One region of the Peribacillus frigoritolerans genome, then DNA from elsewhere that is predicted to be linked to it. Evidence: riboswitches for the same ligand, from Rfam matches in the RefSeq annotation. Region 1 holds a riboswitch; each other region holds the start of a gene.
What was found. A riboswitch is a leader RNA that binds a small molecule or an ion and turns the genes downstream of it on or off. The one in region 1 is predicted to bind S-adenosylmethionine.
Positions count from the first base shown of each region.

Region 1 (10,943 bases):
TCCGCTTTTATTCCGTTTAATTTAATGGACAAGAATTTCAGAAAATCATCCATTGGCATATTGAGCAGCGTATCGAGATTCATCATTCCGCCACTTCCCTTCGAGTCTGCCACACCATTCCTTAACTCATCTGCGCCGGTAAGATAGAAATTACGCCACACAGAAGATTCAGCTGTGTATCCTAATTGCTCATAAGCTTTTGCCAATAAATTTTTTGCTTCTGTATTTTTCGGGTTGGCCATGACGACATGCTTTAAGACTTGAGCCACCCAGCGATATTCCCCTTTTTTATAATCAAGTTTTGCCTGTTTAATGACCTTCTTTTCCCCACCCATATATTGTACATATTTAGCGCCCGATTCCTCTTGTGGTAATGGATCCAAGTCGGATGGATTACCATTGAAATATCCTAAATAAAAGTTGTACACCGCTTTTACGTTGTGTTTCAATGTTCCGTAATACCCCCGATTGGCCCAGACTTTATCCAACTTTTCAGGAAGCTTTAACTCTTCCGCGATTTCATCCGGTGTAAGACCTAAATTAGCTAATCGTATGGTTTGGTCATGAATATATTTGTACAAATCACGCTGACTTTCCAACTGCTCCAGAACATTGTCCCTTCCCCATATGGGCCATGTATGGGCCGTAACCATAGCATCTATATCTTCGTTTCCAAACAGATCAACTGTTTCCTCAAGTGCTTTCACCCATTTTAAGGTATCTCTGGTTTTAGCTCCCCTTAATGTATAAATATTATGTAACGTGTGTCCGGTGTTTTCCGCTACCACTAAAGTTTTGTAATCATTGATATAATAATGCATTTCAGATGGAGCTTCCGAATCCGGCGTCAATAAAAATTTAAATGTTATTCCGTCTATTTCCACCGTTTGAATATCATCCTTCACTTCCATTGTTGGAGGTAAATAGCTAAAAGTTCCGTTACTTAATCCAGGTCCGATACCAGAAGTAACAAATCCCCTTTCATTAGCGGGTAAAAGATTTCCAAACATATAACCTGCACGGCGAGACATTATATTGCCTAAAAGAATGTTTTCACTTAGCGCTTCATCGTTAAAACCTGCTGGGACAATAATCGGCACCTTAGCTGGATTTTCAGCATATTGAGCAATGCCTTTCATACCACCGAAGTGATCCGCATGACTGTGACTAATAACAATTGCACTTACTGGGTTTTTGGGCCGATGTTCAAAATAAAGCTCCATGGCTGCTTTGGCCGTTTCAATAGTAGAAAGTGTATCCAAAACTATTAATCCTGTTTTTCCTTCCACAATGGTAAGCACTGATAAATCCTGGCCCCGAACTTGATAAACGCCATCCACCACTTTAAATAAGCCTGCTATATTTTGCAATTGAGCCTGTCTCCACAAGCTTGGGTTAACAGTAAAGCTTGCCGGCTGATCTTCTTTGATGAATGAATATCGATTACTATCCCATATCACGTCACCTTTTGAATTTTTAATTGGACTCATATTCAAAGGCGCAATGAATCCTTTATGTGCATTCTTGAAATCTTCCTTATCTTTAAAATTCAACTGTTCATAAAAAGCCTTATTTGCTGAAATTGTTGCATCTGTCGCCGGCATCGGCTCATCTGACGCAGCCTTTGTAACAGAAGACCCTGCCAGTAAAACAAAAACAATGGGAACGGATACAATTCCTTTAATAATAGATGCTTTGGACATTTCATACCCCTTTCTAAGTAGATATCATTTCTATTTTACGAATGTTGAAGCATATTTTTTAGATTTTTTTGAATAATATGAATTTATTTTATAATTAATTTGCCTTTAAGTATATTTCCTATTTCTAATGGTAACTTCAATTTTATTTATATAAAGGCTATGTTAAATTCTAATGTTGATATTAGAACATAAGAAAACCGCCTTGGTGAAAAGGCGGTTCATTGAACTATCGTCCCCGTAGTTAAATAAATTAGTTGTGTTTGTTTTTATTGAGTGTCTTCGTCGCTTTTGTACTCCAAAAATCACCTGGCTGACAATCCAAAGTCTTACATATCCGTTAATCATTCATTTTTTGACATTATATCTGGGCATTTTTTAATGGCTTTTGAAGTGCGTCCACAATGGCTGCGATGATACTTGTTGCTAAAATACCCATTAGACATAATGATGTAGGACCCGCTGCATCATCACTACCTGTAACTTTAGCAAGCACCCTTAAGCTTACTATTCCTAACAAAATGAGGAAAATGACTGTAAAAGTACATTTCTTTATAATCTTCAAAGATTTAAGGGATAATTCAGAGAAAGCATTGTTCTTTTCGATGTAGGTTAATAGTTTATATGCTTGATACAACGCAACAGAAAACGCAATACATAATCCGTATGCACATACTAAAAAGGGGATTAGGAAGTAAGCCGTATCTGGATGTACCCTTGCATCTCTAACGGCTATCTCAGGCAACCAGATACACAAAGCAAGCACTGCAATTCCAGCCAGAAAAATAATTACCTTTAAGAAAGTCGTTGAACCTCGTTTAACATTCATTTAAAACACCTCACTTATTTAATGACAACATGATTTTAGCATATTATTTATTGTATTACAGTAAATTTATATTGTTTTTATTTATATTATTATTGTTATTGAAATATCTCTTTAATTTTGACAAAAATAAAAAGCACTTCTCATTACAAAGAAATGCTCTTACTTTAAAATGTTAAATTTACAACTTGTTCAACAAAACTGCCCGTTTAGATTTATGTGGTCTTCTGGTGCGTTGAAGAGGCGTGTTTGTGAGGTCATTGAAGGTTTGATGGCAGGCTTTACAGCTGTAACGCTGCTGTTTCACATCTCCAGCACATGTTTTGATAACGTATTTACCAAATCGCACAGTGGGCAGACAAGACTAGCTTAATGCTTTTGTACCTGGATTTCATCAATTGCACGAATAGGAGCCGACATCGGTTTCGTTCGAGACTGCAAGAAATATACAATTTGCTGTTTACCGCTTTCATTTAATGCATTGGCGAGCTTCTTTATTTCCTTTAACTCCACGCTATATCATCTCCGAACCATCATTATATCTTTTATTATGCCCATTAATCCCTTTGTTTGTCTAACCGAAGGCTGAACAACCAAATACAAAATGCCCCTCCCGGTTGGGAAGAGCTTTTATAATCAATGCGGTATATTCAATTTACCATGACTTTTGCTTGCTGCCGGGGCCACGCCATTAACCACAAAACTGAAAACGCTGCCAAATTGTAATGGTAAACGAAGGTAGCTTTCATTCCTTATCGAAGAAAATCAACAAATTTAGACACCCCTATTTTATTAAAACGCTTGTTTTTCCTGACTAGCCATAAATTTCTTGCCATATCTATTCTGTATATATCCACTTCCTGCAAAAAGCCTTGCTCCAATTCTCTAGCCACTGTCAACCTTGGCAAAATGCTGATTCCAAGTCCAGCTTCAACCGCACTTTTTATCGCTTGTGTACTGCCAATCTCCATGTAGCTTTCTATTTTTTCTAAAACCCCATGCTCCCTTAACATGTTTTCTACGATAAGCCGTGTTCCGGAAATGGATTCACGCCAAATCATCCTTTCATTTCCCAATTCCTCTAGCTGAATTTCTTTTCTGTCTTTCCATGGGTGGTCGGATGGACATACCAATATCAATTCGTCTTCGGCGAACTTGTCTACAATGAAATCGGTGTTTTCCACAAGTCCTTCCACCAAGGCCAAATCAATGACATCGTTTGAAAGATCCTCCAGAACCCGGGGGGTATTTTTTATCGTCAATGTCACTTTTATTTCTGGCTGTTGTTTTTTGAATCTCCCAAGCAAGCTCGGCAACAAATACTCACCGATAGTCAAGGAAGCCCCTACTATGAGATTTGCATTGTACTTCCCCGTCGATTGCTGAATCACTTCTTTTGAATGGTTGAAGTCATTTACTATGGCTTTTGCAAAGGGGTATAACAGCTTTCCTGCTTCTGTAACTCTCAGCCTTCCTTCCTCACGGTCGAATAACAAAGTGTTATAATAATTTTCCAGTTGATGGATCTGCCGTGTTACAGCGGGCTGTGATAGGAAACTTAACCTCGCTGCCTGGCTTATACTTCCTTCATCCACCACTAAACAAAACATTTTCAGATTTTCCAATTTCAAGAAAACGACCTCCATGTTTTTAGATAGTTTATTAAAATGATAGCATCATTAGGTAAATGGTGAAATGAAAATAGTGTGATACATTCCAAGGCTATTAATTATTGGCGGCATTCTTTATAAAACGGATAAATCTTCTGGGTATAACGTTTTGTTATACCCGATGATTTTGTTGCAATTTACCCAGCCCTTTTTCTTTGATATGTTAATGATAAGAATTAAGCAAAGCATGCAAAGGAAGTGACTGATGTCAATGAAAGGACAATGGAAAATTATATTCCAATTATTTTGGACCTTTTTTAAAATAGCACCTGTCACATTCGGAGGCGGGTTTGCGATGATCCCTTTAATCGAAAAAGAAGTGGTCGAAAAGAGAAAATGGATGAAAAGCGAAGAAGTTACGGATGTTTTTGCATTATCTCAGTCCGTACCGGGAGCTGTCGCCATCAACTCCGCCACCTTTATCGGCCATCGGATTGCCGGAATGAAGGGGGCAATGGCAGCCATGATCGGTGTTTCATTACCTACCTTTTTAATTGTTCTGCTCCTAGGCATTTTGTATTTTTTCATTCATGATAACCCGAAGATAGAATCCGCATTCGTATCGATCAGAGCTTCCATAGTAGCCATCATCGCCTATGCGGCTATCAAGATTGGAAAAACGGCTATTGTAGACAAAACAACTTTCTGTATTTTAATAGTAGGAATTCCAGTCCTTTTCTTTCTGCACCCTGTGATGGTTATATTAGCAGGAGCTGTAGCTGGTATTGTGACCATCTCCATTAAGAGAAAATTAGGTTACGATGTTAAGATGGACAGAAATAAAGGAAATGAAGAAGATGTTTTCGAACCTTTCATGGGTGCTGGCATATAAGTATATCAAAAAAGGGTCTAACTAATTTTCAAGAAAGTGTGTGATAGAATGATGGAATTGTGGGAGTTGTTTAGCACCTTCTTTATTATCGGCTTTGTATCGTTTGGAGGCGGATACGCCATGATTCCCGTAATAGAATCGGAAGTCTCACAGCATGGATGGATGACGACGCAGCAATTTACTGATATCATCGCCATTTCCGGGATGTCCCCAGGACCTGTCACTGCCAATAGTGCCATTCTCGTTGGCTATTCGACTGCTGGATACGCAGGAGCCATATCATCTGCTTTCGGAATCTTGCTTCCTGCTATTATATTCGTAACCGTTATAGCCACCTTCTTCAGCAAATTGAATCATTATCCAGTTATTCAATCCATGTTCTATGGACTAAGACCCATTGTCACTAGTTTAATCCTCTTTGCAGCGATCAGCTTTGCACTTTCCAATCATATGATAGCGCTGAACTTTTCATGGCATACGATAAGCTTATTACTCGTTTTTGGATTATCGTTATTTGCCTTAATGAAATTACGTTGGCACCCAGCCTATGTAATTATTCTTTCTGGTTTAGTTGGAATCGTCCTCTATTCATGACAAATGTCCACCACACAACCATTATCTATATGGACTGGAATTAAGCAGTTATTTTGGTTATGAAAATAATTGTTTACCAAAAGCTTAGTTCAGAGATAGGAAGCCCAAGTATTGATCTAGTTATTTTAGTTAAACTGACATTCATTCAATATACCTTCGGTATTCGTTCCATGCGTGAAACGATTGAGCGTGTATTCCCAGATGCAAAAGAAAAGCATGGTATGCGTTGGACTACTTTAAGGGGACTTAAAAAATTGTCGATGCAAGCTATGCTTACTTTCGCTGCCATTAATTTAAAGAAGATGGCTACGTGGACATGGTAAGGCCCTAAAATGGCTTAACATAGTGGCTCGAAAATCTCTTAACCTTTGGTCAAAATTTCAATGGAATTTTAAAAGGGATTCGGAATTTTTTAATTCCGAACCCCTTTTGTCTACAAACTGAGAAAACACCCTGTATCCAATGATTCAGGGTGTTTTCTTATTATTCTCTTTTTAAGAAGTATGTTTTTTCGTTTCATCATTTCCCGGCTGAAACCGTGGAAAACCAATCAGGATGGCAATGACGCCACAAAGTCCAATTAGTATTGGGTAATATGAATACTGCAAGATGCTTATTGGTGAAATCTTTGCTACCCCTGCTGCAACCAGCAGTTGTGCTCCATATGGTATCAACCCTTGGATACAACATGCAAATATGTCAAGCAAGCTCGCTGATTTACGCGGATCAATCCCATACTTTTCAGCGATATTTTTGGCAAGTGGCCCGGCAATGATAATCGAAATCGTGTTATTTGCCGTTGAAAGGTTTGTCAAACCAACAAGCCCGGCAATGCTGAATTCCGCCCCTTTTTTTGATTTGCTATTTCGGGTCACTAGGTGGAGTAGATAATCGATGCCACCATTATGTTTGATTACAGCTACCATACCTGCAATTAAAATGGCAAGGAAGGAGATTTCATACATTCCCGCCATTCCTTCTCCAACTTTTTGAATGACACCCAACGGTTGATAACTTCCATCAGCCAAGCCGATAATTCCGGCAAATACGATTCCGATGGAAAGGACCAAGAACACATTGACTCCTGCCAATGCAGTGATCAATACGCAAAGATATGGAAGAATCTTCACCCAATCATAAGACTGTTGGGAGATGTCGGCTTGTTCGCCCATCGTTAAAATTCCTAGGATGACACATGTGATGATGGCAGCAGGTAAAACGATGAAAAAATTCACTTTAAACTTATCCTTCATTTTCGTTCCTTGAGTTCGAACTGCAGCGATTGTCGTATCTGAAATGAAGGAAAGGTTATCCCCAAACATTGCACCACCAATAACGGCCGCCATTGATAGGGCAAGCGAAATATCTGTTTGCTCACTAATCCCAACCCCGATAGGTGCCAGTGCAACAATCGTTCCCATGCTTGTCCCCATTGATAAAGAAATAAAACAAGCGATGATGAAAATCCCTACCATTAATAGATTTTGCGGAAAAACAGCTAAGGCAAGATTCACTGTTGATTCAACTGCCCCCATGCCATTGGCAACTTCGGCAAAAGCCCCGGCCAAAAGGAAAATGATAACCATTAACATAATATTGGCGTCCCCGGCACCTTTACAGAAGATATCAACCTTTTCATTGAATGTCTCTTTCCGATTCATCGCCAATGCAGCTGCCGATGCAATGGAAATCGCTACAATCACCGGAAATGAATAAAAATCTTTAGTGATGATTCCGGACCCTATAAATAAAATTAAAAATACGACAAACGGGATCAATGCCCATGGATTCCCTTTATTGTTTGCACTCATGATGTACACCTCTTTTTATTTTTCCCGCGACATTTGTCACAGCTCTTATTCTATTAACAGTTTTCGCAAATAACTCCAATTTGAACCTACCTGATTATCCAGTCATGGAGCTATAGCAAAAAAACTGGCATAAAAAAGACCCCTTCTATTTAACAACAAGAAGAGGTCTTTTAATTTATAAAAAACACCCTTCTTATCTTTCAGGCGAAAATCAGCCTGCTGGATTTGGCACAGCACTCCATTTAAGTCCGCTGCCGAGACATCTTCGGGCCAGTCCCTCCGTCTCTCTTGATAAGAAGATTACATTATATAATTTATCAAAAATTACGATGCCTGCCAGAAAAGTACCACGCTGGAAACTTGCCTGAGTTCGTGACATCGAAAGTCGTTTTGAAAAGCAAATATAACAGTACAGCATTTTGTCTATTTTCGCAAGGTTAATTTTAAATTATTTTACATGGACTCCTTACTGATTATAAAGAGATCTTGACATTTGCAGTTAATCAGTTATTTTCATTTATCGGGACGGAATTCATATAAAAAAGAGGTCTAATGACCTCTCAGCAAATTTGTTGTATTAGGTTAGATGAATTATTTTTGGTCGAGTTCACTTCAGTCGATACCTCAAAGGCTTCCATCTGTTCCGAATCAAATGACTTTAAATACTGCTGCAGATATGCAGGATCATTATTGGTTGGATTCAACCAATCTTTTTCATCTTCCGGTTTAAGGATGACAGGCATACGATCATGAATGCTGGTCATTAGCTCATTAGGAACGGTTGTTATAACGGAGCACGAATAGATGCTGATGCCTTCAGGAGATTTCCAGGATTCCCAGATACCCGCCATTCCAAATGGAGCATGATTCTTCAGTTTTATTCGCATCGGTATTTTTCTTTCCGTTGTCTTCTTCCATTCATAAAAAGAGTCAGCGATTATCAAGCATCTCTTCTTCTTATACGCATTCCTGAAGCTTGCTTTCTCAGCAATGGTTTCCGCTCTGGCATTGATCATTTTGTAGCCCACTTTTTCGTCTTTTGCCCAGAAAGGAATGAGCCCCCACCGAAGATATCCAAGTCGATTCCTTGCCCCGTCATTAATGACGGAGAGCACGGATTGGGAGGGAGCAATATTGTAGCTGAATTGGTATTCCTCATCAAACGATCCTTGAATATCAAACCGATCTTTTATTTCTTCAATGTCAGTGAAAAGGGTAAAACGTCCACACATACTATCGCCTACCGTATTAGAATTTATTACAGTGTAACAAATCGAACGGACAGGCACAAATCAGCGTTCTAAAATTTTGATGTCGGTAAATGGTTGATTAAATAATTCGCTGGAAATCAAAAGAGTTCCAAGGACTTCTCTTTCATCTTCAGCTTTAATGATTTCCGACAAGATCAAGGTACTGCCATTCCTGACCGTCACTTTATATTCATTCATAAAAAATCCCCCCCTAGATGGTTGTTATTATAAACCAAAAACCCACAAGTATCAGTAGTGAACTTTGGAAGAGTCATTGTTAATCCTAAAACGGGGAGTCAAGCAATAGCCGGGGCAATTAACCACTAAAAAGACTGTCCATGAATGATTCACGGACAGCCTGGGTGCTTTCTAAGGTTTTTATGATAATTGATCATGGAGATAACATTGAGGAAAGCTGGAAGAACCAAATTGGAATTGCCCCTCTTCCATGTCCATCCATTATTTAAAATGCAGCAAAACTTCATTTATTAAATGTGCTGCCAATGTTACGGTTTTATTATTTTCGTCCAACGAAGGATTCACTTCCGAAATGTCAAAGGAGAGGATCTTTTCATTCGATACGATATGCCTAATAATCGCACGGACCAATTTTGGATTCAGTCCAAACGGCGATGGTGCACTTACCCCAGGTGCGTAGGCTGAATCAATAACGTCCGTACATAATGTAAGCATAATGTAGTCATTTTTATTAACGAATTCATTTATCCGCCGCTTTGTTTCATCCATTTCGTTCAATGACAAATCTTCTTCCAAAATGTAGTCGACATTACTTCTCTCAGCGGTTTCAAACAGTGCCTTCGTATTCCCCTGCTTCTGAATTCCGACACATAAATATCCACAACTTTGATCTTCGTCCAAAATCTGCTTAAACATCGTTCCTGATGAACTTTCTTTTTCATAAGGCCTCATATCAAAGTGCGCGTCAATATTAATGATCCCCAATCTAGCTTTTGGTCCAATGGATTTCCTAATCCCAAGATAATGGCCATACAGGGTTTCGTGCCCTCCCCCAAGTATGATAGGAATCGCTTTAGTCTCCAATATCCGGTCAACAGCCGATCCCAATTCGAACTGGGCGGCCTCCATTTCCGTACTTTCACATTTTACATCGCCAGCATCCACCAGCTCGGTTTGGGACGGTAAATGACAGGGTAATTTCGCCAAGTACTGCCTAATATGATCAGGACCCTCTGCAGCACCAATCCTGCCTTTATTCCTTTTGACGCCTTCATCACATTTGAAGCCAATCAACCCAAAGGTCTTTGATGCATTGGAAGAGATGGCTAATTCCGATATCGGAGCCAACCGTACTCTTTGGTGGTATCTGAAGCTGTCCATGTCAGATTGGGAATCAATTCTTCCATTCCAATATTTTGAAGTCGGATTAGTATACATAATTTCTCCTTTATTTAAAAAATTCCGAAATATCTTTTTTAAAAATTATAAATGAGATAATATATAATTACCAATACAAAAATTCAATATATCTATAGTTTAAAGCTATAGTAAGGAGAATAAATGGATCTTCGTCAACTTCGGTATTTCACTACCATCGTCCAGGAAAAGAATTTCTCAAAAGCGGCAAAAATGCTGCATATATCACAACCTTCCCTAAGTAATGCCATAATGAAATTAGAAAATGAAGTTAGTTTTCAGCTTTTGGAACGTAATACAAGGGGTCTTGAGCTTACGGAAGCAGGTGGGCTTTTTTATACGAGATCTGTTGATCTGTTAAGAAAATTCGATAATATGCAAGTGGAGCTTAAGGAAATGAAGGATGTTGGAAGCGGAACAGTATCTATAGGTTCCATAGAATCATTCAAATTTTGGTTCCCGAAGATAATCAGGAATTTTAAAACCAATTATCCTAATATTCATATAAAAGTAAGGGAAATATTAGGGGAAGAGAAAGTTTTCGATTCGTTAAATCGGTATAATGTTCATTTCACCATCACGAACCAGCCCATCAACAATGATGAAATTCTGTCCACTCCCCTTTATAATGAAAAATTCATGCTTTTGATTCATAAAGATGACGAGTTAAATGAAAAAGAGTCCATCACTTTCCAAGACATTGCAAAGAAAGAATTGATCATCAGTACAACTGGATTTCAAACAAGAGATGATATCTTAAGAGCATTTAAGGAAGAACATGCAATTCCAAATATCCTATACGAAATAGAAAGGCTTGAAACGGCTTGCAGTTTGGTGGAAGAAGGTCTTGGGGTTACAATTTTAC
Region 1 is NZ_CP158190.1:2,349,579-2,360,521, reverse strand. Features, by position in the region: gene ABOA58_RS11565 (alkyl/aryl-sulfatase) at 1-1,703, opposite strand, end outside; gene ABOA58_RS11560 (DUF2975 domain-containing protein) at 2,062-2,529, opposite strand; partial or broken gene ABOA58_RS27755 (IS1595 family transposase) at 2,744-3,039, opposite strand; gene ABOA58_RS11550 (LysR family transcriptional regulator) at 3,279-4,157, opposite strand; gene ABOA58_RS11545 (chromate transporter) at 4,402-5,028, shown strand; gene ABOA58_RS11540 (chromate transporter) at 5,077-5,622, shown strand; gene ABOA58_RS11535 (transposase) at 5,682-5,945, shown strand; gene ABOA58_RS11530 (Na+/H+ antiporter NhaC family protein) at 6,117-7,433, opposite strand; SAM riboswitch class I at 7,624-7,731, opposite strand; gene ABOA58_RS11525 (SOS response-associated peptidase) at 7,994-8,665, opposite strand; gene ABOA58_RS11520 (hypothetical protein) at 8,726-8,881, opposite strand; gene hutG (formimidoylglutamase) at 9,143-10,099, opposite strand; gene ABOA58_RS11510 (LysR family transcriptional regulator) at 10,223-10,943, shown strand, end outside.

Region 2 (10,943 bases), 2.8 Mb from region 1:
GGGCTTATAAAGAACCAAGTGAAGTGGCTTTTCCCGAGAAAAAAGATGTGGATGAGAATTTCAAGAAAATCATCAACAAGCATATGCAAAATGGCAATTACACAGCCGTTGCCACACATGATGACAAAATCATTGATTATACGAGGGAATTGGTCAAAAATCAGGGAATTCCCCGGGATCGATTTGAATTCCAAATGTTATATGGTATCCGCAATGAAAAGCAGCTCGAACTTGCTAAAGAAGGATATAAGGTAAGGGTGTATGTTCCTTATGGTACGGATTGGTATGGATACTTCATGCGCCGCCTTGCGGAGAGACCGGCCAATATTGCTTTCGTTTTAAAAGGCCTATTCAAGAAATAGGAAGCGAGAGCCGCCCCGGATAAGGGACGGCTGCTCAAATTAAGAAGGATTATCTTTTGAACTGATTGTTCTGGCTGTTCACTTTATTGATTCCGTGTTGACGTTCAGCGCCAGGGCCGGCGTTGCCTTTAACGCTTGCTGCGCTTACGGCTGCTTTAGAAGGATTATCTTTACGCTTCATTATATAAGTCACCTCCACCCCGGTTATTTTTTACTGAACGGAGGAGAAATAACCAAAGGAACTCGGAGAAAAAAATATTTTTTTCCTGTTTAATCATTGCGGAATTTCCAAATATATTCTATATTAGTAATAAGAAAAAATATTCAAAATTTTTTTGAATTAAAAATGAATGAGCATTCATTCAATAAATTGCGTAAGGGGGATATGAACTTGGTTCGACAAATACGAAAGGCTGCTGTTCTAGGGTCAGGAGTTATGGGATCAGGGATTGCTGCACACCTTGCTAACATCGGCATTCCGACTTTATTATTGGATATTGTACCTCGTGAACTCACTGAGGATGAAAAGAAAAAGGGACTGACATTAGATAATAAACAAGTGCGTAACCGCATCAGCCAAACAGCGATTACGAAACTTTTAAAACAGAAACCAGCTCCGCTTTCAGCTAAGGGAAACATTGCGTTGATCGAGGCAGGAAACCTGGAAGATGATATAAGTCGTTTAAAGGATGTCGATTGGATCATCGAAGTGGTCGTTGAGAAGCTTGAGGTTAAGCAAAGTGTGTTTGCCCAGGTTGATCAGCATCGTAAACCAGGAAGCATCGTTTCATCGAATACCTCCGGAATTTCAATTGAAGCGATGGCAGAAGGCCGTTCGGAGGACTTTCAAAAGCACTTCCTGGGAACCCACTTCTTCAATCCGCCGCGTTATCTTAAGTTGTTGGAGCTCATCCCGACTGAAGCAACTTCACCAGAAGTGCTCGAATACATGAAACGATTCGGCGAAGATGTACTGGGAAAAGGTGTCGTCGAAGCCAAGGATACCCCTAACTTTATCGCAAACCGCATTGGAACTTATGGTTTATTGGTCACTCTGCGGGAAATGCAAAAAGGCGGATACAGTGTTGGTGAGGTCGATTCGGTTACAGGTCCGTTGATTGGAAGGGCAACTAGCGCGACTTTCCGGACACTTGATGTGGTTGGATTGGATACCTTTGCACATGTTGCCAGAAACGTATATGACCAGGTGGATGGAGAAGAAAAAGAAGTTTTCAAAATACCCGATTTCATGAATGAAATGCTTAAGAATGGGTGGATTGGAAGCAAGTCAGGCCAAGGGTTTTTCTTGAAAAAAGGAAAGGAAATCCTTGAACTGAATCCCGAAACCCTTGAATATGATGCACGAAAAAGATTAAAAACGCCTTCCATCGAAATGGCTAAACAGGCCAAGGGCTTGGAAAATAAAATGAAAGCGCTTGTTTATAGCGAAGACCGTGCCGGCCAATTACTTTGGAATGTTCTGAATCCGGCGCTTGTGTATTCTGCCCAGCTGCTTGGGGAGATTGCGGATGATATCGTGGCGATCGATCAAGCGATGAAATGGGGCTTCGGATGGTCCACAGGCCCTTTTGAAACATGGGATGCGATAGGGGTAGAAAAATCGGTAGCCCGAATGGAAGCGGAAGGCATCACCGTTCCGCAATGGGTGAAGGATATGCTCGCTAAAGGCATCACTTCTTTCTATAAAGAAGAAAATGGCATAGTTCACTATTATGATAATGGTGAATATAAGGAACTTGTTGCAAATCCTAAAGTGATCAATCTTAAAGCGATCAAGAAGCAAAAAGGCGTAATCAAGAAAAACAGTGGTGCAAGCTTGATGGATATCGGCGATGGAGTGGCTCTTCTTGAATTCACTTCACCGAATAATGCAATAGGTCTGGATATCATCCAAATGATCAATGCGGCGGTCGACGAAGCGGAAGCGAATTTTAAAGGCTTGGTCATCGGAAACCAAGGAAAGAATTTCTGTGTAGGCGCTAATATTGCAATGATGCTGATGGAAGCGCAGGATGACAATATTTTTGAACTCGATATGGTCATCAGCCAATTCCAAAAGGCGATGCTTAAAATCAAGTACAGTGCAGTTCCTGTAGTGGTTGCCCCGTTTAATATGACACTTGGCGGGGGTGCTGAAGTGTCCCTTCCGGCAGCGCGCATCCAGGCAACGACTGAAACGTATATGGGACTAGTGGAAGCTGGTGTAGGTTTGATCCCAGGCGGCGGCGGGACTAAAGAACTTTATGTGAAGACGTTGAGGAATATGCCGAAGGGCGTCGACTTCGACTTACAGAAAGTGGCCAACCGAGTATTTGAAACGGTCGCCATGGCAAAAGTTTCAACCTCCGCCGAAGAAGCTAGAGGGAATAATTTCCTTAATTCAGCGGACGGAATAAGCGTGAATGCGGATCATCAGCTATATGATGCGAAACAGGCGGTACTTTCCATGCATGAACAAGGTTATACCGCTCCTGCCCGCACAAAGATCCCTGTCGTAGGTGAAACGGGATATGCCGCACTTCTATTAGGGGCGGAATCCATGCGCCTTTCAGGATTCTTATCAGAACATGACCTTGTCATAGCCAAAGAGCTCGCATACGTCCTGGCAGGGGGGAAACTCCCATTTGGCACGGAAGTAGATGAACAGTATATCTTGAACCTAGAAAAACAGGCATTCCTAAAACTGATTTCGACTCCGAAATCCCAGGCTAGGATGCAGCATATGCTTGTTAAAGGCAAACCACTCCGTAATTGAAATAGACGAAGAAATGGCCAAAACAAAGATTAATAGATCGATAGCTTAAAAATGAGTAAGGGGGATCCTCATGAAAGAAGCGGTAATAGTAGCTGGAGCAAGGACTCCGGTAGGAAGAGCGAAAAAGGGTTCTCTTGCCAGTGTACGTCCTGATGATTTAGGGGCTCTTGTTGTAAAGGAAACGTTAAAGCGTGCAGGGAATTATGAAGGCACCATCGATGACCTGATTATCGGTTGTGCAATGCCTGAAGCGGAGCAAGGATTGAACATGGCTCGTAACATTGGGGCATTGGCAGGATTGCCTTATACAGTACCGGCTATAACGATTAATCGTTACTGTTCAAGCGGGCTGCAAAGCATCGCTTATGGAGCGGAAAGGATCATGCTCGGCCAAAGTGATACTGTCATTGCAGGCGGAGCGGAATCCATGAGCCTTTTGCCAATGATGGGCCATGTAACTCGTCCGAACGCGAGACTTGCGGAAACGGCACCGGAATATTATATGGGTATGGGCCACACTGCTGAAGCCGTTGCAAAAAAATACGGCATTTCCCGTGAAGATCAAGATGCATTTTCTGTTCGTAGTCATCAAAAGGCGGCGAAGGCCATTGCAGAAGGAAAGTTTTCGGATGAGATCGTACCGGTTGACGTAACCCTTCGTTCAGTGGGACCAGATCTTAAGTTAAAGGAAAAATCATTTAAATTTACACAGGATGAGGGCGTTCGTCCTGGCACCACTGCTGAAGTGCTAAAAAAACTAAGACCTGCATTCTCTGTTACAGGATCCGTAACAGCAGGGAATTCATCACAAACGAGTGATGGTGCAGCCGCGGTCATGGTCATGGATGGGGAAAAGGCCTCTTCATTAGGGATGAAACCGATAGGTAAGTTCCGTTCCTTTGCTGTAGCAGGAGTACCGCCTGAAATCATGGGTATCGGACCGATTGCAGCCATTCCTAAAGCTTTGAAGCTAGCGGGTCTTGAGTTATCGGATATTGGTTTATTTGAATTGAATGAAGCCTTTGCTTCCCAATCCATTCAAATCATTCGTGAGCTCGGTTTGGATGAAGAGATTGTCAATGTAAATGGCGGAGCCATTGCCTTAGGCCATCCACTAGGATGTTCGGGGGCAAAATTGACATTAAGCCTGCTACATGAAATGAAGCGCAGAAACCAACAGTTCGGAGTCGTGACAATGTGTATCGGCGGCGGAATGGGTGCTGCTGGAGTATTTGAATTATTGGCGTAATCCTACCCTCCCGGAAGCTGTCATGCTTCCGGCGGGTTTACTATCTTAAATAATTAGGAGGAAATAACATGTCCAATCAAACTACAGATAACCTCATTAAAGGCGGAGCCTTTTTAGTAGAAGATATTACGTATGATCAAGTGTTTACACCGGAAGATTATTCTGATGAGCATAAAATGATCGCCAAAACTGCCGAGGATTTCGTAGTGAATGAAATTCTGCCGCAGGTTGAACATTTGGAAAACCATGAATTTGACCGTTCCGTTAAATTACTGAAGCATGCAGGTGAAATCGGTTTACTTGGTGCTGACGTTCCTGAGGAATACAGTGGATTGGGTCTTGATAAAATCAGTTCGGCACTGATTACAGAAAAAATGGCACTTTCAGGCGGCTTTGGAATTACGCATGGTGCACATGTAGGTATCGGATCTTTGCCGATCGTATTATTCGGGAATGAAGAACAAAAGAAAAAATATCTCCCTTTACTGGCAACGGGTGAGAAGATTGCTGCGTATGCCTTAACGGAACCAAGCTCAGGTTCAGATGCCTTGGGAGCAAAAACGACAGCGAAATTGAATGCCGAAGGAACTCACTATATTCTAAATGGGGAAAAACAATGGATTACAAATGCAGGTTTTGCAGATGTCTTCTGTGTATACGCCAAAATTGACGGCGAACAATTCTCCGCTTTCATTGTTGAGCGTGATTATGATGGCGTATCAACTGGTGCTGAAGAGAAGAAAATGGGAATCAAAAGCTCATCTACACGTACATTAATCCTTGAAGATGTACATGTACCAGTCGAAAACCTTTTGGGTGTAGCCGGAAAAGGACATGTCATCGCTTTCAATATCCTGAATATCGGCCGTTATAAATTAGGCGTCGGTGCTGTCGGCGGATCTAAACGTGCCCTTGAGATTACAGCAGCTTATACGAATCAACGTCAACAGTTCAAAACGAAAATTTCCGATTTTAACTTGACGAAAGAAAAACTTGCAACAATGGCATCCAAAATTTATGCAGCAGAAAGCTCTGTATACCGTACCGTTGGCCTTTATGAACAAAGGCAAAGCAAATTGACGGATGAGCAAGTGAAAGATGGGAAATCAATGGCGGCAGCAATCGCTGAATATGCCATTGAGTGTTCATTGAATAAATTCTTCGCTTCCGAAGTGTTGGATTATGTTACGGACGAAGGCGTACAGCTTCATGGAGGCTATGGTTTCATGCAGGAGTATGAAATTGAAAAAGCATATCGTGATTCCCGGATTAACCGGATCTTTGAAGGTACAAATGAAATCAATCGATTGCTTGTCCCTGGAACTTTCCTGAAGAAAGCACTTAAAGGGGAATTGCCGCTTCTTCAAAAGGCTCAAAGCCTGCAAGAGGAATTAATGATGATGATGCCGGAAGAACCTGGCGATGAGCCATTGGCACAAGAAAAAATGCTTGTTAGAAACGCTAAGAAAATTGGGATTCTGGCAGCTGGCCTTGCTGCACAGAAATACGGCAAAGCTCTTGATCAAGAACAAGAGATCCTCTCCAACATTGCTGATATCGCATCCCTTGCTTATGCAGCGGAATCCGTGGTATTGCGTACGGAAAAAGCAATAGCAGCTACAGGTCTGGAGAAGAACAAACAAAAAGTGCTTTACACTGAAATCTTCGTTCAGGAAGCTTTCAATGAAATAGAACAGCACGCAAAGGAAACGTTAATCGCAGTGGAAACAGGCGATACTCTTCGCATCATGCTTGCGTCGCTCCGCAAGCTGACAAGACATAATCCGATCAATGTCATTGCGAAAAAGCGTGAAGCTTCCGTGAAGGTAATCGAAGCTGAAAAATATGCTCTTTAAGCAATGAATCATAATCAGTAAAGGGAATGCCCGAAAAGGCATTCCCTTTATTTCCTTTGATGAAATCGTATTGGAAATTCAAAAGACAATTCGTTGTATTGCGTGATGAAAACGGGTATTCTATTGATAGGTGGTGAAATGATGGGCTTAACATTATATTGGTACCCAAAATGCGGCACATGCCGTAACGCAAAGAAGTGGCTGGATAATCATGAACTGCAATATGAAGCAATCCATATAGCGGAAAATCCGCCTTCGCGAACAGAAATAGAACAACTATATAAAAACAGCAATTTGGAGTTGAAGAAGTTTTTTAATACTAGCGGTCAAAAATATCGGGAGCTGGGCTTAAAGGATAAGCTGAAAGAAGCTTCTGAAGCAGAGATGCTTGATATATTGTCCACAGATGGCATGCTTCTGAAAAGGCCGATTGTTACGGACGGCACCAAAGTGACGGTAGGTTTCAAAGAGGAGCAATTCGAACAGGTTTGGAACTGAAAATTTCTCGAAATATTTGGTTAATTCCTTACTTAAACAAACAATCTACCTTATAATGGAATAGATAAAATAAGATGTACATATGGAGGGTTAATAATGACAACAACACCAAAAGAACTTCGTTACACTAAAGAACATGAATGGGTCAAAACGGAAGATGGAACAGTGCGCATTGGAATTACAGCTTTCGCACAGTCCGAGCTTGGGGACATCGTATTCGTTGAGCTTCCGGAAATCGGCGATGAATTGAAAGCGAACGAACCATTCGGAAGTGTTGAATCCGTTAAGACCGTTTCTGAGCTTTATGCACCTATCAGTGGCAAGGTTGTTGAAGTAAACGAAGATTTAAGTGACAACCCTGAATATGTAAATGAGTCTCCTTATGAAAAGGCATGGATGGTCGTGCTTGAACCATCTAATGGCAGTGATATTGAAAACTTGATGAGCGCTGAAGAGTATGAGAGTTTAATCAACGGTTAAAAAGAATGAGAGGGGGACTGAAAAGGCCTGCTCTCTTTTTCATTTTGTACCGTGGCAGTTGCACACATAATTCGTGAGATGGAGTGATGACATGGAGTGGGGCGAATTCGATAAAGTGATCATTGTAGAAGGCAGTTCCGATAGAAGAAAAGTTGCCTCCGTTTTAAATGAAGATGTGGAAATAAGATGTACGAATGGGACCATATCATTAACTAAGCTGGATGAATTAGTGGATGAATTGATGGACCGTGATGTTTATCTCCTTTTTGACGCAGATGAATCAGGAGAAAAGCTCCGGAAGCAGTTCCGAAGGGAAATGCCTGAAGCGAACCACCTGTATATTAATAAAATGTACAAAGAAGTGGAAAGCTCGCCCGAACATCATATCGCAACTGTGCTTTTATCTGCCAATATGAATGTGAAAATGAAATTTTTAAGTCAAAGGGTGAACGACTAATTGATGCAGGAATGGAAAGAAGAAGAGTGTAAGCTTGCTGTTGAAAATGGGGAAACCTTTTGCTTATATTTATATACCCCTTTATGCGGCACTTGTCAGGTTGCCTCCAAGATGCTGACGATATCCTTGGAGCTATTCCCGGAATTGAAGGCAGGGAAAATGAATATGAATTATGTCCAAGCAATTGCCGAATCATATGAAATCGAAAGTGTTCCTTGTTTGTTGCTTTTCAAAGAAGGACAGCTGCACAAAAAAATATATGCCTTTCAATCCGTTCCTTATTTGTACGGATTGCTTAAGGAAATCAGCTAAGAAACCAATCAGAACCGTGGTTGGTTTCTTTGTTGCGGACATTTGAATGCGAGATTGAAATTAAACAAAGAATATTCTAACAATTCATTGACTGATTTATTCTAAAATGCTATATTTTGAATTAAGTAACGGCAGAATTTAATAGTTCTTATCAAGAGTGGCGGAGGGACTGGCCCGACGAAGCCCGGCAACCGGTATAAATTTATATACGGTGCTAATTCCAGCAGAGTGTTGGCTCTGGTAGATGAGGTGTATTCTAGAAACCTCTTCTTATTGAAGTGGTTTTTTTGTTTATAAAAGGCCAGGTATCATATAATTCCAACTAAATCCATAGAAAAAGGTGAAATCATATGTCAGAGAAAAAGTTGCGTTTCGAAACATTGAGTGTTCATGGCGGTCTGCAAGCTGATGAAACAGGTGCTCGTGCAGTTCCTATCTACCAAAGCAATGCATACTTGTTCAAAGACACCGACCATGCAGCGAATTTATTTGGTCTAAAGGAGAATGGTTATATATATTCACGACTTCATAATCCCACGGTCAGCGTTTTTGAGGAAAGAATGGCCTTATTGGAAGGCGGTATCGGCGGATTGGCAACAGCAAGCGGAATGGCGGCCATTTCACTTTCAATCCTGAATATTGCCGCTGCTGGAGATGAGATTGTTTCAGCCTCTACATTATATGGCGGTACGTATAACCTTTTTGAAAATACTCTTCCTAAATATGGGATCAAAGTGAAGTTCGTTTCTCCCGATGACCCTGAAAATTTCAAAAGGGCGATAACGCCAAGAACTAAAGCCATTTTTGCTGAAACGATCGGAAATCCAAGTTTGAGGGTGCTTGATATTGAAGCGGTAGCGAAAATCGCCCATGATGCCGGAATACCTTTGATCATTGATAATACCTTCGCGACACCATATCTATGCAGACCAATTGATTTTGGAGCGGATATTGTCATCCATTCCGCTACAAAATGGCTTCTGGGAAATGGAACCACGCTGGGCGGTGTCATCGTGGATGGAGGGAAATTCGATTGGAACTCGCCAAATTATCCTGGCTTCACGGAGCCTGACCCAAGCTACGACAATCTGGTATACGCCGAGGCAGTTGGACCTGCTGCATTCATAACGAAAGCCCGAGTGCAGTTACTTCGTGATTTAGGCCCTGCGCTAAGTGCCCAAAGTGCATTCCAGTTTACGCTTGGGCTTGAAACACTGCATGTAAGGATGAAAGAGCATCTGTCAAACACCAAGTCTGTCATTAAATATTTAAAAAACCACCCTGCAGTGACTTGGGTTTCACATCCTGGTGATGAGGATCATCCCGATAAAGCCCTTGCGGATAAATATTTGCCTAAGGGAGCTGGATCTGTCGTGACTTTTGGAATACAAGGTAATCGCGAAGCTGGCGCAAAGCTTATCAATTCGGTGGAATTATGGTCCCATGTAGCGAATGTGGGGGATGCGAAGAGCTTGATCATCCATCCAGCAAGTACGACCCATCAACAATTGAATGAGGCGGGTCTTGCGAAAGCGGGTGTGAGTGCTGATCAAGTCCGTTTATCCATTGGGATTGAAAATGTAGACGATTTAATAGAAGATTTGGAGCAGGCAATTGAAAAAGCGACGAATATCGTCTCCTTGACATCCAAAACGGTTTAAGTAAAGTTTCTGTGTACTAGAAATAATATACATTGCGCTCCTTTTTTATCTATGATAAAATTTCACCATACTAAAGAACTTAATGATGTACAAATATTCTATATATTAGCTCTTATCAAGAGAGGTGGAGGGATGTGCCCGATGAAACCCGGCAACCGACAAGGAGATTTCCTTGGAAAGGTGCCAATTCACACAAAGTTTAATCACTTTGGAAGATGAGAGGAAGGCCTGTTTCTTCACCTGCCTTTCTGCTCATGCAGAAAGGTTTTTTCTATTTTAATGGGGGAAACCCTTTGCATGATATGAGAAACAGACTAATAATGTAGAGAAATCAACTAAGTTCATAGGTTTTATTGGATAAAAGAGGTGAGGATTAATGATTACATTGACGAAAGTCAGTAAGCTGTTCCGAACAGGAAAAGGAAACAGTGAGACGATCAAGGCTGTAAATAATGTGAATGTTGAAATAAATAAAGGCGAGATTTTCGGTATTATCGGTTACAGTGGAGCGGGGAAAAGTACTTTGATCAGAATGCTCAATGGGTTGGAAACACCTACAGAGGGATCCGTTGTGGTGGCTGAGAAGGAAATTTCAAAAATTAAAGGCGCTCAGCTCCGTAAGGCCCGTCAAGAAATCAGCATGATTTTCCAACATTTCAATCTATTATGGTCAAGGACCGTTCAGGAGAATATATCTTTCCCATTGGAAATTGCAGGAGTTTCTAAACCTGAACGAACCAAGCGTGTGAACGAATTGATCAAGTTAGTCGGACTGGAAGGCAGGGAAAAGGCCTATCCTTCACAATTAAGCGGAGGGCAAAAGCAAAGGGTGGGAATAGCCAGGGCTCTGGCAAATGACCCTAAAGTGCTGCTGTGTGATGAAGCGACTTCTGCCTTGGATCCGCAGACTACCGACTCCATACTCGAATTGCTTGTTGACATCAATCAGCGCCTGGGATTGACGATCGTCTTGATAACACATGAAATGCATGTAATACGTAAAATCTGCCATCGCGTCGCCGTGATGGAAAGCGGGCAGGTTGTTGAACAGGGTCCTGTCCTTGATGTTTTCAAGAATCCTAAAGAACAAATGACGAAGCGTTTCGTGCAACAGGTAACGGAACCGGAAGAAACGAAAGAAACGATGGACCATTTGCTCGAGCGCTATCCTGCAGGCAAAGTAATTCAATTGACCTTTGTAGGTGATCATGCAGAAAGCCCATTGATTACCAAGCTTGTACGTAACTTCGAGTTGGATGTCAATATCGTTCAAGGTAAGATATCCCAAACAA
Region 2 is NZ_CP158190.1:5,115,086-5,126,028, reverse strand. Features, by position in the region: gene ABOA58_RS25405 (proline dehydrogenase) at 1-362, shown strand, start outside; gene ABOA58_RS25400 (YuzL family protein) at 412-546, opposite strand; gene ABOA58_RS25395 (3-hydroxyacyl-CoA dehydrogenase/enoyl-CoA hydratase family protein) at 754-3,138, shown strand; gene ABOA58_RS25390 (acetyl-CoA C-acetyltransferase) at 3,209-4,387, shown strand; gene ABOA58_RS25385 (acyl-CoA dehydrogenase family protein) at 4,456-6,243, shown strand; gene ABOA58_RS25380 (arsenate reductase family protein) at 6,385-6,741, shown strand; gene gcvH (glycine cleavage system protein GcvH) at 6,838-7,221, shown strand; gene ABOA58_RS25370 (toprim domain-containing protein) at 7,313-7,678, shown strand; gene ABOA58_RS25365 (thioredoxin family protein) at 7,682-7,990, shown strand; SAM riboswitch class I at 8,136-8,241, shown strand; gene ABOA58_RS25360 (O-acetylhomoserine aminocarboxypropyltransferase/cysteine synthase family protein) at 8,341-9,651, shown strand; SAM riboswitch class I at 9,761-9,873, shown strand; gene ABOA58_RS25355 (methionine ABC transporter ATP-binding protein) at 10,028-10,943, shown strand, end outside.
Region 2: linked by a shared signal. The riboswitch ahead of ABOA58_RS25360 (O-acetylhomoserine aminocarboxypropyltransferase/cysteine synthase family protein) and the one ahead of ABOA58_RS11530 (Na+/H+ antiporter NhaC family protein) in region 1 are both predicted to bind S-adenosylmethionine.

Region 3 (10,943 bases), 880 kb from region 1:
AGAATTTATTTTGTATTCTGACAGGTAATCCCTACTTTGTCAATAAGTTTTAACTATTTAAGGGTGAATTAATCGGATATATCATTGTGGTTAAAATAATTTTAATCTACTTATCCGTTCCACAGCCTCTTTCAGCCGATCTTCCGAAGTCAGCAGCCCTACCCTGACGTATCCTTCGCCAAATTCACCGAATCCATTTCCTGCAGCAACAGCAACGTGGGCATGCGTTAATAAATAGTCTGCAAAACGCTCGGACGTAAAACCTTTAGGTACTTTGAGCCAGGCAAAAAATGATGCCGCAGGAGCTTTGACATCCCAGCCGATTGCCCTCAATCCCTCAATGAAAACATTCCTTCGCCCCTCGTACATCTGCACTAACTGCTCTACACAGCTCTGCGAGTCAAGCAAAGCGCTTGCCGCAGCTTCTTGTATCGCAGGGAAGAGACTCACATAAAGATGGTCTTGTAATAGTTCAAGAGCTTCTATGACACTCTTATTCCCCACTGCGAAGCCGACTCTCCACCCTGCCATATTGTATGTTTTCGATAGTGTGTATATTTCTATTCCTATTTCCTTCGCTCCCTCTGACTGGAGAAAGCTTACCGGTTTTTTACCGTCGAATCCTATCGCTCCATAAGCGAAGTCGTGGACCACACAAATTGAATGCTCTTTTGCAAAAGAGACGGTCTCATCAAAGAAACTTTCAGTTGCAGAAGCACCTGTGGGATTGTTCGGATAGTTCAAGAACATCATTTTCGCTTTATCAAGTACTTCTTTATGTATGTCACTGTATTTTGGAAGGAAAACATTTTCTTCTGTCAAGGGCATGAACTCGGTCTTTGCCTGGGCTAAAACAACACCGGAAAGATAATCCGGATAGCCGGGATCCGGAACAAGGATCGTATCACCCGGATTCAATAAACACTGCGGCAGTTCGACAAGACCTGCCTTTCCCCCGAAGAGAATCGCCACTTCACTTTTCGGATCCAGCTTGACACCGTATTCACGTTCATAAAAGACGGCAGCAGCATCTTTTAAATATTGATGCCCCCGGAATGGCGAATATTTATGATTAATCGTTTTTTCAGCGGCAGACTGCAAGCTTTTTACGATATGGTCTGGTGTTGGCTGATCAGGGTTTCCCTGACCTAAATTAATGACATCATGTCCTTGCTCCGTGATGGCATTGACTTTTGCGACTAGTGAGGCAAAAAACTGCTTAGGCAGGTCCTGAAGCTGTCTGGATTTTTCGAATTGCACCATTTATACACCTTCTCTGAAATTTCTTGAAATTCTAGTCACAAATGATATATGTTTATCATAGTCTTGTAAAGCATTTTTTACATATGGGGGTTTTAAACGATGAAGTGGAAAATAGCTTGTATTCAAATGGATATAGCATTCGGGCAACCGGATATCAATTTTCAGGTTGCCAAACAATGGTTGGAAAAAGCAGCACGGTCGGAACCCGATATCGTCATTTTACCAGAGCTTTGGACAACCGGATACGACTTAAGCAGGTTAAATGAGATTGCTGATCAAGAGGCCGAAAAAACGATTGAATTTCTTAAAACACAGGCAAGGAAACACGAGATTCACATCGTAGGCGGTTCCATTGCGAAAAAAACGAGCAAGGGAATCTATAACACCATGATCATCATCGATAAACAGGGAAATCTCATAAAAGAATATGATAAGCTTCACTTATTTCAGTTAATGGATGAACATCATTTCCTGAAGCCAGGAGAAAAGGATGGTTTATTTACTCTTGATGAAAAAATATGTGCTGGTTTCATTTGTTATGACATCCGTTTCCCTGAATGGCAGCGAGCCCATACCGCTAAAGGCGCCGAAGTTCTATTCGTTACGGCTGAATGGCCAAAGCCGAGACTCGATCACTGGAGAGCCTTATTGATTAGCCGTGCCATCGAGAACCAAGCCTATGTTGTAGCCGTTAATCGCTCAGGCTCTGATGTCAATAATATATTTGCCGGTCATTCCTTGATAATTGATCCTTGGGGAAATATCATAAGTGAAGCCGGAGAAGGAAACGAACTCCTGACAGGCACCTTGGACTTCAATAGAGTTTCGGATGCACGTAACAAAATACCTGTATTCGAAGATCGCCGTCCTGATTTTTATTAATTTACCCATTGACAAACTATTTAAAAAGTTGATATTATTTTCCCGAAGATTAAAATTTCAGAAAACATTTACTCTTATCAAGAGCAGGCTGAGGGATAAAGGCCCTATGAAGCCCAGCAACCGACTGTAATACCATTGTGAAATGGGGCGGATTCACCGCCGGATTATAAAATCCACAGAGCACGGTGCTAATTCCACCAGAATTCATATTCTGGAAGATAAGAGGTCCGAAGCCAAAACTTCTGCCTCTTTCTATATGAAAGAGGCTTTTTTATTCTTATTTTGAATCCGGAGGGGAAAAGAATGACTCAAAACCATTCAAATTTTAAGAGATTGACAAACGAAACAGCTATAACCCTTGCAAAAAAACTTGGGTTGGTCAATGCGGATGCAAGTTTAACATGTAAAGAAATCGGCGATGGAAACTTAAATTATGTTTTTCATATTACAGACACAGTCACAAATAAAGGAATTATAATTAAACAAGCGGTCCCTTATGCCAAGGTACTTGGCGAAAGCTGGCCGCTGACATTGAAAAGAGCTGCGATTGAGGCGAATGCGTTGATTCATTTCAGAAGTTATTGCCCAGAATTCGTACCGCAAGTCTATTATTCTGATGAACAGCTTGCCATCACGGTCATGGAGGATTTATCGCACTTGAAAATCGTTAGAACAGGATTGATCGAAGGAGATTCATATCCATTGCTTTCTCAGCATATTGGTGAATATGTTGCGAAAACGGCATTTTATACATCCGATTATCATTTAGAACCCTCTGCGAAAAAGGAAGTGGCCCGACATTTCACGAATCCCGAACTCTGCAAAATCACTGAGGTCTTTATTTTCACGGATCCATTTTTTGAGGAACTCCCGGGAGATTTCGAGGTGGAATTGACAGATGCCGCCAAAAATATATGGAATGATAAAGAAGTGATCCTTGAGGTCGCTAAGCTGAAACAAAGCTTTGAAACCGAGCAGGAAGCCTTGCTTCATGGTGATTTACATACTGGAAGTATATTTGCAAGTGAAACTGAAACAAAGGTTATCGATCCGGAATTCGCTTTTTATGGTCCAGTTGGTTTTGACCTTGGTCAATACACCGCCAACCTTCTCTTTCAGGCAGTCACACGTAATAGCGCTGGAAAGGAAGAGATTTTCACACACCTTAATGAATTTTGGAATGCCTTTGAAGAAACTTATTCCGAATTATGGGAAGGCCAAAATAAAAGCCCATTTCGCCATGTGAAAGGTTATCTGCCTTATTTACTGACAAAATTCAAAAAAGATGCATTCGGCTTTGCCGGCTGTGAAATGATTCGGCGAACCATCGGACTTTCCCATGTTGCCGATTTGAATGTCATTGAAGATAAAGAAACAAGGATCGCTGCCAAAACGGCTACATTGGAAATTGGTGCTTTATTAATTAAAAAACGAGAAGAATTGGATGTTCCAGCTGTCATTGAAGCGTTGAAGCATCGTACACTGCCATCTTATTCAACCATTTAAAAGGAGACCTGCACATGACAAAGCTAGCACCATTACCTTATTCGGTACAATGGGCTGATTCCCATATTACATTATTAAATCAACAAGCCCTGCCTTCCATAACTGAATTTATTGAACTTCATTCTGTTGATGATGTATATGACAGCATTTTGACATTAAAAGTTCGCGGTGCCCCAGCAATTGGACTGACGGCAGCATTTGGTGTTGCACTTGGTGCCAAACAGGAAACAACCGCTGAATTAGCGGAATTCAAGAAAAATGTAGCGAGGCATATTGAAAAACTCGCCTCTTCACGGCCAACTGCTGTCAACCTTTTTTGGGCGTTAAGGAGGATGGAAAATACCCTGCAAGCTGCGCAAAGCATTTCAACTGCCAAGGAAGCACTTGTATCGGAGGCTAAAGCCATCTTTGCTGAAGATGAAGAAATGTGCAGGAAAATCGGGGAACATGGTTTATCCTTATTCACTAGAGGAGATTCCATTCTAACGCATTGCAACGCTGGGGGAATTGCCACGGCTCGGTATGGCACAGCCTTGGCTCCCTTCCACCTGGCTAAAGAAAAGGACTTTCCGCTAAAAGTGTATGCATGTGAAACAAGGCCTGTCCTGCAAGGGGCGCGTTTGACTGCTTGGGAATTGATGCAAGCGGGGGTGGATGTCACATTAATTTCTGATAATATGGCTGCCCATACGATTCACCAGAAAGGAATAAATGGAATCATCGTCGGTGCCGACAGAATTGCGGCTAATGGAGATACAGCCAATAAAATCGGGACATTGGGATTGGCCATATTAGCCAAGCACTTTGGTATCCCTTTTTACGTGGCCGCACCATCAACTACATTCGACCTTACTCTCGAGTCCGGTACTTCCATCCCGATCGAAGAACGGAATGAAGCGGAAATCACCTTTATTCAAGGTGTTAGGATTGCTCCTGAAAACGTGAAGACTTTCAATCCAGCCTTTGACGTTACACCGAATCATCTAATTACCAGCATCATTACCGAAAATGGCATCATAACACCGGATTTCATTAAAAACATCCCGCTTTTTGTTAAATGATCCAGGTTGCTTTATTGATGATAAAAAACGAGAAGGATTTCGTATCTCTCTCGTTTTTGTGATTATTCTTGCGAGGTCCACAATACAATTTTTATTTTTTGGAAAAGAACTCCTGAAGTGCCTTCTTATTTTTAGTGTAGTCTATTTCCAAAACGGCTCCGGACTGGGGATATATTTCATCATTAAAGCTTCCTTCCACTGGAACCCTTAAGGTTTCGACGGTGTCCGGTGAATGGAAGACGGCTTTTGGACCCATTTCCATTATTGTTTTCAGTCCAATATCTGTATCCAAGTACGAGAGTCCTTGTTCGATTATACTAGGAAGGGCTGCCATCCCTTCGAAGGATGAGATTTGATTTATAAACGCTGTTTTTAATTGAACCATTACTTCTTGTTGACGCTCAACCCTTCCAAAATCACTTTCATCGTCATGTCTAAAACGGACATATTTCAATATTTCCTCCCCATGTAAAACATTTTTACCGACGCTTGCTTGAATGCTCATATCATCAATGATTTCCTGGTCCACATTCACCGCTAGCCCCTCAGGTGCAAGTAAATCGACCATCTTCACGAATCCCTGAAAGTCAATTACCGCTACATGATCGACCTTGACACCAAAGTTTTCCTGTATGGTTTTCTTGAGAAGTTCCCTTCCACCATAATAATAAGCTGCATTTATTTTGTTATATCCTGATTTATTCCCGGGGATTTTCACATAACTATCACGCATAATCGAAGCCAGCTTCAGTTTTTCCTGCTCAGGAAAGTATTTTGCCAGTATAATCGCATCTGATCGAGATTTTTCCTCTCCCCTTGTATCAACACCAATTAACAGAAATGTTTTCACACTTTCCTGGTTCTCTTCTTTGGTTAGTTTTTTTTCCGTACCTGCATTTCCATTTTGTTTGGGTAAAGGGGCATAAGTGCAGCCTGCCAGAATCAAGATCAATAGATATATGAACAATACCTTTTCTTTCATTACCTCACCTCATCGGAAAATTACCCCTATTCTCTGCCTAATATTGGAATCCTATGCATTAAACGACAAAAAAAGCCTGCCAACGATAATCGCTGACAGGCTATTCGGGCAAAATCATTTATTGATTTCTTTCTTTAATACTTCTACCGCCTTTTTCACTTGTGTGTCATTCTTAAGGATTTTCTCCTGGATGACCTGCATCAATTTCACGGTAGTATCATCTTTAATGGTGCCAGTTTCTTTAATTTTTTGTTCCCTTTGGAATGCTGTGACCGCATTCGTTGTTGCTTCATCAAAGAATCCATCTACCTTACCCGGATCATGTCCCGCTTCCTTCAGCATCTCTTCAGCAGCTTTCACTTCACTCGAAGAATCAGATGCTTTCAATTCCTTATCGGGCGAAATGTACGGAAGGCTGGCATAACCAGGAAGCTTCACAGTAATATCCGGCTTGATCCCTTTTTTATGAATCCAATTGCCTTCAGGAGTCAACCATTTAGCTGCCGTATATTTGAAGTTAGATCCATCTTCAAAGTCTTCGGCAGTCTGCACTGTCCCTTTCCCAAATGACTTGACACCAATCAATGGAATGTCCGCAGATTCACTGACAGCCGCTGCAACGATTTCAGAAGCACTGGCACTTCCGTCATCAATCAACACGACTACCGGGATTTTCAGTTCTCCATCATTCTCCGATTTATAGACTTGTTTTTTCCCGCTGCGCTCCTCAACTTGAAGAACCACTTCCCCATTAGGTATGAACAGGCTTGCCATTTCTATTGCTTGATCAAGCAGTCCCCCCGGGTTTCCCCGCAAATCCAATACGAGACCCTTCATATCCTTCTTCGACATTTCTTCAAGCGCCGTTTTCAGCTCTTGGACTGTATGTTCGGAAAAACTGGTCACTTGAATCTTGGCAACTCCATCATCAAGCATTTCCGCATAAACCGTCTCAATCGGAATTGTGTCCCGTTTAATGGTGAGCTCAATCGGTTCCGACTCACCAGCTCTTGAGATGGATAGATCCACTTTCGTACCCTTCTCGCCCCTGATTTTCAGGACAGCTTCAGAAGAGCTTAGCCCTTCAACGCTTTTACCGTCCACACTTAAAATGATATCATTCGGCTTTACCCCCGCTTTTTCTGCTGGGGACCCTTTTATCGGTGAGACGACCATGATTTGTCCATCCTGCTCCTGAATCTCGGCACCGATTCCTTCAAAAGATGAAGAGATGCTTTCATGGAAACTCGATGCTTCCTTTTTATCCATGTAAGCAGAGTAGGGATCATCCAATGATTTGATCATTCCATTAATTGCGCCGTCAACCAGCTTTTCTTCATCAACCTCTTCATAATAGTTATCTTTTATCTTATCGTATGTAGTATACAGCTTTTCAAATTCCGCATGCTTATCCGGTGCTAATGACTCTACTTTTTCATCTCCAAAGGTCAAGGCTATTGTAGTAATCCCTGCAGTTAGAAATATGACTAAGAAAATCCCCATAATGAACGTAAACTTCTTTATTTTAATGAATTTCCCTGCCTCTTTTGGCTGTTCTTGATTTTCTTCTTCCACTGAAGCCTCACCACTTTCATTCTTCATGACGATATAAACGATTTCTTTCTATTTTAACAGCTTTCATGACAATCGAAAAATAATTGTTATCAAAAATAACAACTTATGACCATATGTATTTTTTTACGCCTCGCAAACGTTAAAACATAGAGAAAACTCCCTGGACTACAGGCATCTATTGACATTACAAAAATGGGGCTACCAAGGAATAACTGAGCCTGTATCCAACTGTCATTATACAGCTTCACTTATTCCTGGTCACCCGCCTGTCATTTACATCCAATTATCAGTCCTGGATAGCTGCTTCCAATGCCACTTCAACCATTTCGTTAAAGGTTGACTGGCGCTCATCCGCCGACGTTTCCTCACCGGTTAAAATGTGATCGGAAATGGTTAATACAGATAATGCTTGGCGGCCAAATTTAGCAGCAAGCGTATAAAGCGCTGCTGATTCCATTTCTATTGCAAGGATTTGGTATTTTGCCCATTTTTCCAAATCACTATTATCGTTATAAAACTGATCGGCCGTAAAAACATTACCGACCTTCAATTGCAAGCCCTTAGCTGTGCCGGCGTCATAAGCTTTTCTTAGTAATTCGAAATCCGCCGTTGGGGCAAAGTCCACCCCGCCGAAAGTCATGCGGTTCATTTGGGAATCGGTGGAAGCACTCATTGCAAGGATCACATCCCTGACTTTTACATCCTTCTGAATCGCTCCTGCAGTTCCCACACGAATCAGCTTCTGGACATTATAGCTATTCATCAATTCATTCACGTAAATCGAAATGGATGGGACACCCATGCCTGTACCTTGTACAGAAATTCGTTTCCCTTTATATGTCCCTGTATATCCAAACATGTTACGAACTTCATTATAAAGTTTAGCATCCTCTAAAAATGTTTCAGCAATATATTTTGCACGCAACGGGTCCCCAGGAAGTAAGACCGTTTCCGCAATTTCATTTTCTTTTGCACCAATATGTACGCTCATACGACTATGTCCTCCTTAACTTGTGATTGAAATGATATTCAAAAACTACTATACCATATCAACCACAAGTTAGGAAAATCGAACCTTATCCTAGAACTTGAAAAAGATAAGGAAACTGGAAGTCATGAAAAGACTTTGACACCCTTCCTTTAAACCGCAACAAAACGGCGGAGGTCCGCCGTCTTTTTTTAAGGTTAATAAAATTAAGGGATAGGAAGCTGTTAACCGTCTTATGACAGGTTACTCATCGACTTCTTCATCAATTATGCACTTTTCAAGAAGATATTCGAATGTGATGTCAGCAAGATCTTCAACTTCAGCTTCTGTTGGAAGATAGCCCCGTCTTATCAATTCTTGAAAAAAGAATTCCGCTATCTCTTCTGTATCAATAAAAACCTCAATTTCTCGCAAATCATCGCCCCCTTATTTAAAGGTCTATGAATGTGTAGAGACAAATATACCAGTAAGGCATCCCATTATGGAAAATCATTTGAAGGGCTTATATTTATCATGATCCATCCGTGTTCAATTTGAATGGAAGCTTCTATAGGGAATTTTGAAATTGCCCTTTAAAAATTCAGGATACCTTTCACTTCGTTTGCTTCTTTTTATGATCTGGATAAATTTCCTCTGCCGCCTTTTCAATTTTAGCAAGGGCGATCTTCATGATGTGACGATATTCATCATCGCCAAAATGTTCGTAGAGCTTACAATAATCATTATATAAATCCAACAGTCCATCAATCATTTCCTTTTTTTCATTTTTTGTCATTGTCATTTCTCGCTCACCTTTACCAGGGTTGTTTTGTTTAGCAATGATAGCAAGCTCATTTTTCTTTTTAGGAAGTAGCAGACCCAACTTTTTAATGATTCCATCTGCACGTTTAGCATCGGCTATCAAAGTTAGTTCTTCCTCATGCGCTTCAAGCCATTCACCATCAGAGATTCTGGATAACTCATAGATTACATCCTCCCAGGCATTTTCCTTATAGCGCCAAATTTCCGTTCGATAGCCGATAATCTTGAAATAATCCTGTTCATACCCATCCACCTGGACCAAGTCACCTAATAAATATTTATATTCAATATCGATTTGTTCTTTTTGATAAAGGATTTCACCTTCATATTCATTTATCGATTGCAATGTTTTTTCGATATAAAGACCTTCACTATAGTTCACTTCATACACATAAGCACCATCGAGAAATTTTACATCGGTTATATTCCCGACTGTCCCATACATTGTTATTACGACTGTATCGCCTAATTTAAATTTCGGCTGTTTTTTTTTGCCCATAAGAGACATCCCCCAATATGGTCCTTATCGTTTGATTAGTAAATTATATGCACAAACAAACATGGAGGTTAATGGAAAAGAGAGGGCATTTTGCTCATTTAGCTAAGTAACCGGCCCATTTATTAAACGGCACTACAACCAAAAACCGCCTCATTTAATGAGACGGTTCGTAGTGGGAATGATGAGCGTCACTTTCGTTCCTTCGTCGCGGACGCTTTCAATTTGAAATTTCCCTTTTAATTCCTCCATTATCTGAATGCACGTCGCCACACCTAATCCGTTTCCATCCGGTTTGGTGGTATAAAAGGGCATGCCGATATTTTTTAAATTCTCGGGACTGATGCCTTTCCCATCATCGCTGATCACTAATCTTACATAATGGGACTCGGAAGTATGATGCAATTCAATCTGCCCCCTTGCTTCGATGGCTTCACAAGAATTATTCAAGACATTCAAGAGAACCTGCCTTAACCGGTTCCTGTCTGAATAAACAACGACAGAGTGTGTCACTTCATTTATTAGTCTTACATGAGAACTCGGAATTGAAGGGATATAGGTATCTATTATTTCTTCAAGGAAATCCATTAAATCGATTTTCTCCCATTCCAGTTGATGCGGTTTTGCCAAATCAAGAAGTTGTGTCACGAATACATTAACCCGATCCACTTCATGAAGCATGACATCACTATATTTTTCTATTAATGTTTTATCATGATCCTGGCTCTTCAATAATTGGAAAAAGCCCTTTATTGTCGTCAGCGGGTTCCTGATTTCATGTGCGACACCGGCAGCAAGCTGGCCGACATATTTCAATTTTTCCGTACGGACGATTTCCTTCTCACGATCTTCTATCGTTTCCATCATTCTTAGAAAGGCTAGGTTCAATTTTTCCATTTCCTCGAAGCTTCTTTTATCGGAAATGATGAATTCCTTTCCTCCAATGAAATCCTCTGTCGCTTCGACAAGTTCTTGAACTGGCCGCACAAGGGTCTTTGTTAGTAAATAGACAGCCAGAATGATAGAAACAAAAACGATGCTGTAGATTGTCAAATACCGTGTTAAAAGGTCATTCAAAGGCTGAAAGACTTGTTTCTTATCTGCACCCACAACAACAAACCATTTATTCTCCGTTTTTGCAATCGTATGAACAGGCTGGATGGAATATATTTTTTCCCCGTTCTCTGCGCTGTACAATTCATCCGATAACGAAGCTTCCATCAGCTTACCTTTCGTTAATCCCATTTCTTTCAATGCAGAATCCTGCATGACTCCATGCGGGTCTTTTTTCGAAATCATGATGCCTTCTTGATTGATCATGAAAAAGTTCACTGGGTATTTATCGCTAATTTCATTAGCCTTTTTCTCCATCAGCTCCCAAAGTCCTTC
Region 3 is NZ_CP158190.1:3,227,550-3,238,492, forward strand. Features, by position in the region: gene ABOA58_RS15790 (pyridoxal phosphate-dependent aminotransferase) at 91-1,263, opposite strand; gene ABOA58_RS15795 (carbon-nitrogen family hydrolase) at 1,363-2,145, shown strand; SAM riboswitch class I at 2,217-2,370, shown strand; gene mtnK (S-methyl-5-thioribose kinase) at 2,449-3,651, shown strand; gene mtnA (S-methyl-5-thioribose-1-phosphate isomerase) at 3,666-4,712, shown strand; gene ABOA58_RS15810 (LCP family protein) at 4,804-5,694, opposite strand; gene ABOA58_RS15815 (S41 family peptidase) at 5,809-7,296, opposite strand; gene deoD (purine-nucleoside phosphorylase) at 7,556-8,260, opposite strand; gene ABOA58_RS15825 (YozD family protein) at 8,501-8,671, opposite strand; gene ABOA58_RS15830 (hypothetical protein) at 8,850-9,557, opposite strand; gene ABOA58_RS15835 (ATP-binding protein) at 9,708-10,943, opposite strand, start outside.
Region 3: linked by a shared signal. The riboswitch ahead of mtnK (S-methyl-5-thioribose kinase) and the one ahead of ABOA58_RS11530 (Na+/H+ antiporter NhaC family protein) in region 1 are both predicted to bind S-adenosylmethionine.